3 regions of the Marinomonas algicola genome follow, and region 1 is predicted to be linked to each of the others. Evidence: predicted binding sites of a transcription regulator. Region 1 holds the regulator's gene; each other region holds the start of a gene.
What was found. The regulator FliA, encoded in region 1, starts transcription of late flagellar genes. The targets are predictions, from matches to a motif close to CTAAAGTTNNNNNNNNNNCNGCCGATA.
Positions count from the first base shown of each region.

Region 1 (3,282 bases):
CTAGAAGCAGGATCTGAATCAAGAGCACTTAGTAAGGATTCAAACTCATCATCTGTTATGTCAACAGATTCGTTTTGCTCGGTTTCTTCATCTTCTTCTGAGTCACCCTCATCTTCTTCAAACTCATCATCAGAAGAATCATCGTCAGAAGCGTCTTCAAGTTCGTCATCCGTAGGAGGAGACGCATATCGACTTAGTGCGGTTATAATGGCTGGGTCTGCTTTTTCCGGCTCTAGACCAGATCGAACAGCATCAAACATTTCATTAACAGCATCCAAAGCTTGAAGCACCACATCCATCAATTCAGATGTGACTTTTCGCTGACCATTACGGAGAATATCAAACACATTCTCTGCATAATGACAACAGTCGACCAAAGGAGTCAGCTGTAAAAAACCAGCACCACCTTTGACAGTATGAAAGCCTCGAAATATAGCATTTAGCAATGCTTTATCTTCTGGATTTTGCTCTAGATCTACTAATTGCTCAGAAAGCTGTTCTAGGATTTCCCCAGCTTCAACTAAAAAATCTTGAAGAATTTCTTCATCGACTTCGAAACTCATCCTCAGCTCCTTTAAAAACCAAGACTAGATAACAAGTCATCTACTTCGTCTTGACTATTCAATACTTCTGGATTGTTATCGTTTTTGATGGCTGGACCGTGACCACGAGTATCATCCTCTTCTGCAAGGGTTAATTCGTGTTCAATTCCCGAAATGCTATCAACTCGACCCGCTACAGCGACTAAGTGAACCAGTTTCTCTTCGACATCACGAATCAAGTCATTTACTTTAGTAATTACTTGCCCCGTTAAATCTTGATAACCTTGCTCGAGTAATATTGTATTAAGATTTGTATGCAAGATTGTCGCACTATCATCTGCATACGATAGAAACACATCAATTCTTTTATAAAGCTGACGAAATTCTTCAGGAGAAAGATCCCTTTGAATTAATCGCCCCCAGTCCTTGCGTAACTCTTTTGCCTGTTTTTGAAGTTCACTAGCGACAGGTACGCTACTATCAACCATATCCATGGTTTTATTAGCCGCATTACTTGTCATCTCAACGACGTAATTTAATCGATCAGATGCATCCGTAATTTTAGAGCCATTATCAGATTCATCAGTGTCTGTTAGTTCAATTTCTACAGAGTCGACTTTAAAGTCTTTAATCGCATTATGTAAGCTACGAGTTAAATTACCAACTTCGTTATAAAAGCTCTTATGCCTTGCTTCACTTAACTCTTGTATTATTTGAATAGCACTAGAAAAATTGCCTACCTCAATGCTATTTAGCAAATCGACAGCGCCATTTTTTAATATAGATTCAAAATCATCCAAACTAGAACTGGATTTATCTGACATTAGATACCCCTATTTCCCAGCGTCGATACGTTCGAAAATCTTTTCAATTTTCTCTTTCAACGCAACAGCGGTAAAAGGTTTAACGACATAACCATTCACTCCCGCTTGTGCAGCTGAAATAATTTGATCTCGTTTCGCCTCTGCTGTAACCATTAAAACAGGGATTGTTTTAAGTTTATCATCAGCGCGAACAGCTCTCAGCAACTCTATCCCTGTCATTCCAGGCATATTCCAATCAGTTACCAGAAAATCAATCGACCCTGCTTGCAATATTGGCAGCGCCGTTGTTCCATCATCAGCTTCTACCGTATTAGTAAAACCTAAATCTCGGAGAAGATTTTTAATTATCCTTCTCATTGTTGAAAAATCATCAACAATTAGAATTTTCATATTTTTATCCAATGCGACCTCCACAACCCAAAGGTAGTATTTCAAAACTCAAAATTTTATTCTCGCCAATCAATTAATTTGACCTTCAATCTCATAGCCGCTTGGCTATGAATCTGACTTACTCGAGATTCACTTACACCTAAAACTGCACCAATTTCTTTTAAATTCATTTCTTCATTATAGTACAAAGACAATACTAGTTTTTCTCTCTCAGGCAAAGAATCTATTGCCTTAATTAAAGAGTCTTGAAAATCTTCACTTTCAACACTTTCGAAGGGGCTAGACGCATTATCTGAAACACTATCAAAATTCAAACTATCGGAATCAAGCAACTCCTCAAAACTAAACAATTGGCTCGACATGGATGATTGTAATATATCATGATATTCATCAAGCTCAATTCCCATAGATGAAGCCACCTCTAAATTCGTCGCTTCACGGCCTAAGGAAGATTCGAGCTCGTTAATCGCACTTGCGACAGCTCGACCATTTCGTCTTACTGACCTGGGAGCCCAATCACTTTTTCTCACTTCATCCATAATAAAACCACGAATGCGTATTCCTGCATACGTTTCAAAGCTAGCGCCTTTATTCGATTCAAAACGCTTATGAGCTTCCAGCAGTCCCATCATGCCAGCCTGGATTAAATCATCAACCTCAACACTACTAGGCATTCTCGCTAAGAGATGATAAGCAATTTTTTTCACTAAGAAGCCATACTGATTGACAATAACGTCAACAGACAGAGGTGCATTTTTTGAGTAGGCGTCGTAGCCGATCTTAGTCTGCATAAACAATAAAAAAACAACCCAATAATTTTTAAGTTAAAAACATCATCTAGACATTACTACATAGACGATCAACAAAGTAAAAAAGTAACATAAAATTACTAACTACCGTATTTAAGAGAACTATAAAGATGACTATATTGCTCAGCCACATAGACAGCTCGACTCACCAAGTTATGAGACCTAGCCGGCTGAATATCATCAGGAATTCTTTGTCCATCAGCAACATACACTACTGGAAGGTTCTCTTCAACAATTACACTAATTGCTTCACCAAGTGAAGCCGATTCATCTAATTTACTTAAAACACAACCATCAAGCCTGACTTTTGAATATACGTCTACAACCGTTTTCAGCACCTGCCTTTGACTTGTACAGGGCAGAACTAATAATTTTTTCAAGTTGGGCCTTGCACGATTAATCATGAGCAACTGCCTTTCAAGATTCCGATCTCTAGGATTCATACCGGCCGTATCAACCAACACCAATGAGTAATCAGCATACTTATCTAATACATCATTTAAGTCTGAATATTCATTTACAACAACAACGGGGACCCCAAGGATACGTCCGAATGTCCTTAACTGCTCGTGCGCGGCAATTCTATAAGTGTCTGTAGTAACAAGCACCACACTACTATTACCATACTTTAAAACATGCTGAGCCGCTATTTTACCGATAGTGGTTGTTTTACCAACACCTGTGGGCCCCATAAAAGCAATACACCCCAGTAACTCA
Region 1 covers NZ_CP061941.1:3,095,123-3,098,404, forward strand. The annotation lists gene IEZ33_RS14190 (chemotaxis protein CheA) at 1-563, opposite strand, end outside; gene IEZ33_RS14195 (protein phosphatase CheZ) at 575-1,366, opposite strand; gene IEZ33_RS14200 (chemotaxis response regulator CheY) at 1,376-1,756, opposite strand; gene IEZ33_RS14205 (RNA polymerase sigma factor FliA) at 1,813-2,547, opposite strand; gene flhF (flagellar biosynthesis GTPase FlhF) at 2,646-3,282, opposite strand, start outside.

Region 2 (3,282 bases), 340 kb from region 1:
AATTGTTTTCATCATCATTGATCAACTCCCTTAGCTCTTCCAAAGTAGCCCCGGCTGGAACGGCAAGCGTAAAGCTATCATCAGCACCGGAAGTAAAAGTAAGGTTACCGCCACCAGCTGAAACGACGTCTGATGCAGAGGAAAAAGCAGATGCCGCCGATTCACTACGACTGCCCTGCGCTAGTTGATCGACTGAAATTTGATAACGGCCTGTAGAAGCTGAAGAGCCTGGAGAAACACTAATAATATCACCAATACTCGGTTGAGTAATGGAGGCCGTTCGATTTTGAAAGTCTTCTAAATCATTAAGACTGTCTACCGATGTTTTAAAAGCATCAACCCTTGAATTAATCGCCCCAACAGCAGATAGCTGAATATTTAAATCTTGGGTTTTACTACTAAAAGAAGATGTTTTTGCATCCCTTTCAGCACTGACAAGAGAACTAATTAAACCCTCTAAGTCAAGACCACTACCAATACCTTGAGCTGTTATAGTCATAATGCACCCCCGTCAAGTTTAAATATACCAAGAAAAAAATACTCTATAATATTACACCGAGCTATTGATTAATGCTCCTTTAAATTCACTCAACTGATCGACAAGCTCATCAATTCTTTCAGACATTTTCAAAAATTCTTCGGAAGGCATTTGCCTAACAACCTCTCCACTTTCTTGATCAATCACACGTACAATTCTTTGATTACTTTCTTCAGATACTTCAAATGAAAGCTGGACGTTCAATTGATTCATTTTTTGATTAGTAAGGCTTACATCTTCTTCTTGTATTTGTTCAATACTACTTCCACTAACAAGCGCTCCCTGCTCACTCCCTTGACTTAATCGCCCATCACTCGCATTTGTATCGGCCAGCTCAGTTACTTTTTTAGCATCCATTTCTTTTTTTGCTTGGAAATTTTGTAATAAACTAGCCTCACTATTACTTGAACTAGAGTTCAATAAGGGGGTTTTCAACAAATCATTTAAGCCAATAGCCATAATAACTTCCTCCTGAAACATAAAAGCTGAGGGACTCCTCAGCTTTTATCATATCAGAAATTAACCTAACAAAGACAAAGCGGTTTGAGGCCTTTGGTTTGCTTGGGATAAGATAGACGTACTCGCTTGCTGTAAAATCTGATTACGAGTCAACTCGGCTGTTTCCACAGCAAAATCCGTATCTCGTACACGAGATCGAGCGGCTGAGACGTTTTCAGAAATATTACTCAAGTTACGAATCGTAGAGCTAAAGCGGTTTTGAATCGCACCTAACTCAGAACGTTTCGCATCAACAACTGAAATCATCGCATCAATGGTTGAAATTAAGTCCTGAGCATTAGCGATACTTGTTAATGACAAGCTTGTTGTACTAACAGTAGATCCAACACCGGCCAGACCTGTTACGGCTGATGCCGCACCAGCAATACCCGACATGGTAAAACCACCATTAGCATTAATCGCTATTGAACCACCAGTATTTGTAGTGATTGTAGACATGGAAAAACTGATTGTTTGACCACCTTCTGCACCTACTTGAAAACGAGCAGAGTACGATCCATCCAACAGGTTTTGACCACCGAAAGAAGTTTGCTCTGCAACACGGTTAATTTCTAGGCGCAATTGATCAGCTTCTTGTTGAAGTGCCAAGCGGTCTTGATCATTGTTGGAATCATTTGATGCTTGAATAGACAGAGTTCGCATACGTTGCAACATATTTGTTGTTTCGTCTAATGCACCCTCCGCTGTTTGAGATAAAGATATACCATCATTTGCATTTCGTACCGCTTGATTCAGACCATTGATCTGAGACGTTAAACGGTTAGATATCTGAAGACCTGCTGCATCATCTGCCGCAGAGTTGATTCGAAAACCAGAAGATAAACGCTTGAAAGATGTATCTAGCGCATTTCCAGAATTGGATAATTGACGTTGCGCATTCAATGATGACGCATTTGTATTTACCATAACAGCCATAACAGCCTCCTAAGTATCGCCATGAAAGCCCGTTCCAAAAAACGGTACTTTTATAAAATACTGGTCAATATCGCCAAATATTAAACCAATAAAATAAACCTCTTATGAAGCTTTTCGGCCGAACCAGATAGAGCTTTAGCTAAAAATGAAAAAAACATCCCTTTTACGGCAAAAAAAAACCTTCAAGATGGCAATATAAATCCTTTTTCATATAAAAATCATAAAGATAAAACAATAATTAATTAGATTAATTATTTAAAAAAAACCACAAAACCTACCTAAACATACAATTTGAGAGTACATAAAAATCAAATAGGAAAATGGCATGGATAATGCTTACCTTTAGATGTGGGGCGCCAACCTCACAAAAAAAAACCAAGCACTGACATGCTTGGCATAAAACACTTCTAGGAGTAAGAAGCGAGAATTCGAATATCATCGCCAAACCTCTTGCCTCCGATATTCGAGAACTTTCCTTCAAGCGGCCTGATCAGCCGCTTTATTTTTAACTATTCTTTAAGAATTAACCCCCAAGTAAAGACAATGCCGCTTGTGGGCGCTGATTCGCTTGAGAAAGAATTGTAGTACTTGCTTGCTGCAAGATTTGGTTACGAGTCAATTCCGCTGTTTCTTGAGCAAAATCCGTATCTCTAATTCGAGAGCGAGCGGCCGATACATTTTCAGCGATATTCGATAAATTACGAATTGTAGAACTAAAGCGGTTTTGAATCGCACCCAATTCAGAACGTTTAGTATCCACGACAGAGATCATAGCATCAATCGTAGAAATTAGGTTTTCCGCATTAGCGATGCTCGTTAATGACAAGGTTGTTGTACTAACAGTAGAGCCAAGAGTCGTTAGACCTGTTACGGCTGATGCGGCACCAGCAATACCTGACATGGTAAAACCACCGTTAGCATTAATCGCTACTGCACCACCACTATTTGTAGTAATTGTAGACATAGAAAAACTGATTGTTTGACCACCATCTGCCCCCACTTGAAAGCGAGCAGCATAGGAACCATTCAGTAAATTTTGACCACCAAAAGTAGTTTGTTCAGCAACACGATTGATTTCTAAACGAAGTTGATCGGCTTCTTGCTGAATAGCCAATCTATCTTGGTCTGTGTTTGAATCATTCGATGCTTGAATGGCCAACGTTCGCATACGCTGTAACATGTTGGTCGTTTCATCAAGCGCCCCTTCAGCTGTCTGCGACAAGGAGATACCATCATTAGCATTTCGTACCGCTTGGTTCAAACCATTAATTTGGGAAGTCAAACGATCCGAAATTTGAAGGCCTGCCGCA
Region 2 covers NZ_CP061941.1:3,437,978-3,441,259, forward strand. The annotation lists gene fliD (flagellar filament capping protein FliD) at 1-499, opposite strand, end outside; gene IEZ33_RS15780 (flagellar protein FlaG) at 551-997, opposite strand; gene IEZ33_RS15785 (flagellin N-terminal helical domain-containing protein) at 1,058-1,972, opposite strand; gene IEZ33_RS15790 (flagellin N-terminal helical domain-containing protein) at 2,496-3,282, opposite strand, start outside.
Region 2: the regulator FliA is predicted to act here: its motif matches at 2,085-2,111, upstream of IEZ33_RS15785 (flagellin N-terminal helical domain-containing protein).

Region 3 (3,282 bases), 350 kb from region 1:
GCTTTCGACATTAAAAGGTGCGGATGGTGAGGTGTATGCTATTGCCCAAGGTAACTTGGTGGTTGGTGGTTTAGGTGCTCAAGGCGCCGATGGCTCTAGATTATCGATTAATATTCCTACGGTTGGCCGTATTCCAAATGGTGCTTCTGTAGAGCGGGTTGTGCCGAATAGTTTTAATCGAGGTGACACATTAACCTTCAACTTGAATCGCCCCGACTTTACGACGGCGAAACACGTAGCCGATCGTATTAATAATTTATTGGGACCAAATATTGCGCAAACCTTAGATGCAACGTCTATCCGGGTATCGGCGCCAAGAGACCCAAGCCAGAGGGTTTCATTCTTGTCCATTTTAGAAAATCTAGAGGTTGAGCTGGGCAAGGAGAGAGCGAAAATAGTCATTAACTCACGGACAGGAACCATTATTATTGGTCAAAACGTGACGGTAACGCCAGCGGCCGTGACGCACGGTAGTTTAACGGTAACCATTAAAGAAAATCCTGAAATCGGCCAGCCTAATGCGTTGGCTGGTGGCGAGACAATCTTGGCTCCTCGCACCGAAATTACGGTTGATGAAAATAGTGGTCATATGTTTCTTTTTGATCCTGGGGCTTCTTTGAATGATATTATAAGAGCGGTTAATCAGGTCGGTGCTGCACCGGGTGATGTGATGGCGATACTTGAGGGTCTCAAACAAGCGGGCGCTTTGAATGCAGACCTTGTTGTAATATAGCGTTTTATGTTTTTGAATTCGCAAGTGAGAGGACGTTATGAATAAAATTAATGCTAATGAGTTTTATGGCGACTTTTCCTCTTTAGCGAATTTAAAAACGCAGGCTCAGAAAGACCCTGATGCGGCTTTAAAGCGAGTGGCTCAAGAGTTTGAATCTATTTTTATTGGTATGTTGTTGAAGAATATGCGCAGCGCTAATGAGGTTATTGGTGGTACAGATTTATTTTCCAGTAATCAAACTAGGCAATACGAAGACATGTTAGATTCTCAAATGGCTCAATCAATGTCGACCTCCGGTGGTGTGGGTTTAGCGGACGCTCTCATTCGTCAATTCGAGGGCCGTGGTAGTGCTTCTTTATCGGCTGCAACAGGTGATGTAGAAGGTGACTCCAAATTGCTACAAAGTATTGCTTCACAAGACTTGGCAAAGATTCAGTTGATGGCGCAAGAGGCAGGGAGGCGCCTGTTAGAAAAAGCGGAATCGGCAAAAACTGTTGACTCAACGGCGGTTAAAGTTGGGGCTTTAGATGCATCTCAAGCGGATACTGTGCCGGTTAAAAGTGTGATATTTGATTCCCCTGAAACCTTTGTTGAGCGCCTTTGGCCGTTAGCTCAAGAGGCGGGTAGGCAACTTGGGGTTGATCCTAAAGCTATTCTAGCTCAAGCCGCGCTGGAGACAGGTTGGGGAAAGTTTCCTATTGCCAAAGCGGATGGTAGTGCAAGCTTTAATATGTTTGGGATAAAGGCGGACTCTCGCTGGCAAGGAGATCGAGCGGTTGTTACAACGCTTGAGTATGAAGATGGCGTTGCAAAAAAACAGAAGGCCCCGTTTCGAGCTTATAATTCCTTCTCTGAAAGCTTTAATGATTACGCTCGTTTTCTACAAGACAGTGAGCGGTATAAAGATGCCTTAATGGCAGGCGATAATGCGGCAATGTTTGCCGCTTATTTGCAGAAAGGTGGGTACGCGACGGACCCTAACTACAGTCAAAAAATAGGTAATATCCTCTCAAGTAAATGGTTTAAAACACTTCTTTAGGTCTCTCTTATATTCTTTATAAAGTGGTCAAGTTTTTGCATGCCTAACCGATATACTTAATATCCTTGCTAAGTTCCTAGCCTGGAAAAGACAAAGTGAAATCGAGGTAAGTCATTATGGCTGCAAGCTTATATTCAATTGGATTATCTGGTATTCAAGCCAGTAATGCTCTCATTACAACGACGGGGCAGAATACCTCTAACGTTAATACGGCTGGCTTTAATCGACAAACCACGGTTCTATCTTCCACATTGAATGGTGGGGTCGAGGTACGAGATACCGAGCGAGTCGTTGATCAGTTCCTGAACCAGCAAGTTCGCGCGGATACCTCTCTGAACCATTATTATGAAAAGTTTTATCAATTAGCCTCAACAGCCGATGAAATTGTAGGCGATCAGTCGGTATCCTTGAATACGTATCTTGATAACATGTTTTCAGCCTTGCAGTCGGTGAATGCCGATCCGACGAATTTAGCAACACGTGACAGCGCGTTTAACAATTTTAATAACATGGTTAGTCAATACAATGAGTTAGCAGGTTTTGTTGAAGATCAAAATCAGCTGGCGAATAATCAACTTAATTCTGTTATTGACGAGATTAATCAGTTATCGGCTCAAGTCGCGAATTTAAATGAAAAGATATTGGTTCAAGAAACGGTGGGTGGGCGTGTTGCTAATGAGTTAAGAGACCAGCAGGAAGAGCTGGCGCGAAGCATTAGTGAAATGATTGAGGTTAAGCTGTCTTATGATAGTAATGGCTTGATGGAGCTTCAATTGAAAAATGGGCAACCTTTGGTATTACAAGATGATACTAAGACGTTGAAGTTATCACCTAATGAGCTTGATCCTACCGAATACGATTTAACCTTGGATTTCGGTCGCTATGAAATTGGATTGAATAACGATTCTTTAGGTGGTCAGCTTGGTGCGCTGATGGATTATCGTAATGATATGCTGACTGAAATGGATCGACGTTTAGGCCAACAGGCCATTGTTCTAGCCGACACTATGAATGAGCAAAATAAGTTAGGCCTAGATTATAATGGTGAATACGGTAAAAATCTTTTTTCACTTGATGCTGTTCAAATAAATCAAAAAGCCGACAACTCAAGTTTGTCCCATAGTGTTAAAGTTCGTCCTGAAGCGGGAAAATCGAGTGAAATTACAACCGATACTTATAATCTAACCATGACGTCCGCGACGACGTTTGACGTTAAAGGGTTTGATGCTAATGGGAAGGCGAATGGGGTGTTGGTCAGTGTCGATCTTGCCACCGCGGTTCCTTCTGCCGATGGCTATGTATCGATTCCCGGGCTAGGAATAGAAGTTCGCTTACAGGCCGACCCTACTGTTCCCTTTGAAAATGGTGACCTTTATCAATTTACACCCACAAGCGGAGCCGCTCGAGGGCTTGACGTGTCAATGGGGTCGGGTGAACAGCTGGCGTTAAATGCCCCTGTTACGGTGTCCAGCGCGTCGGCGAATATTTCTGATGCAAACATTAGTTTATC
Region 3 covers NZ_CP061941.1:3,444,989-3,448,270, reverse strand. The annotation lists gene IEZ33_RS15815 (flagellar basal body P-ring protein FlgI) at 1-733, shown strand, start outside; gene flgJ (flagellar assembly peptidoglycan hydrolase FlgJ) at 771-1,772, shown strand; gene flgK (flagellar hook-associated protein FlgK) at 1,889-3,282, shown strand, end outside.
Region 3: the regulator FliA is predicted to act here: its motif matches at 1,799-1,825, upstream of flgK (flagellar hook-associated protein FlgK).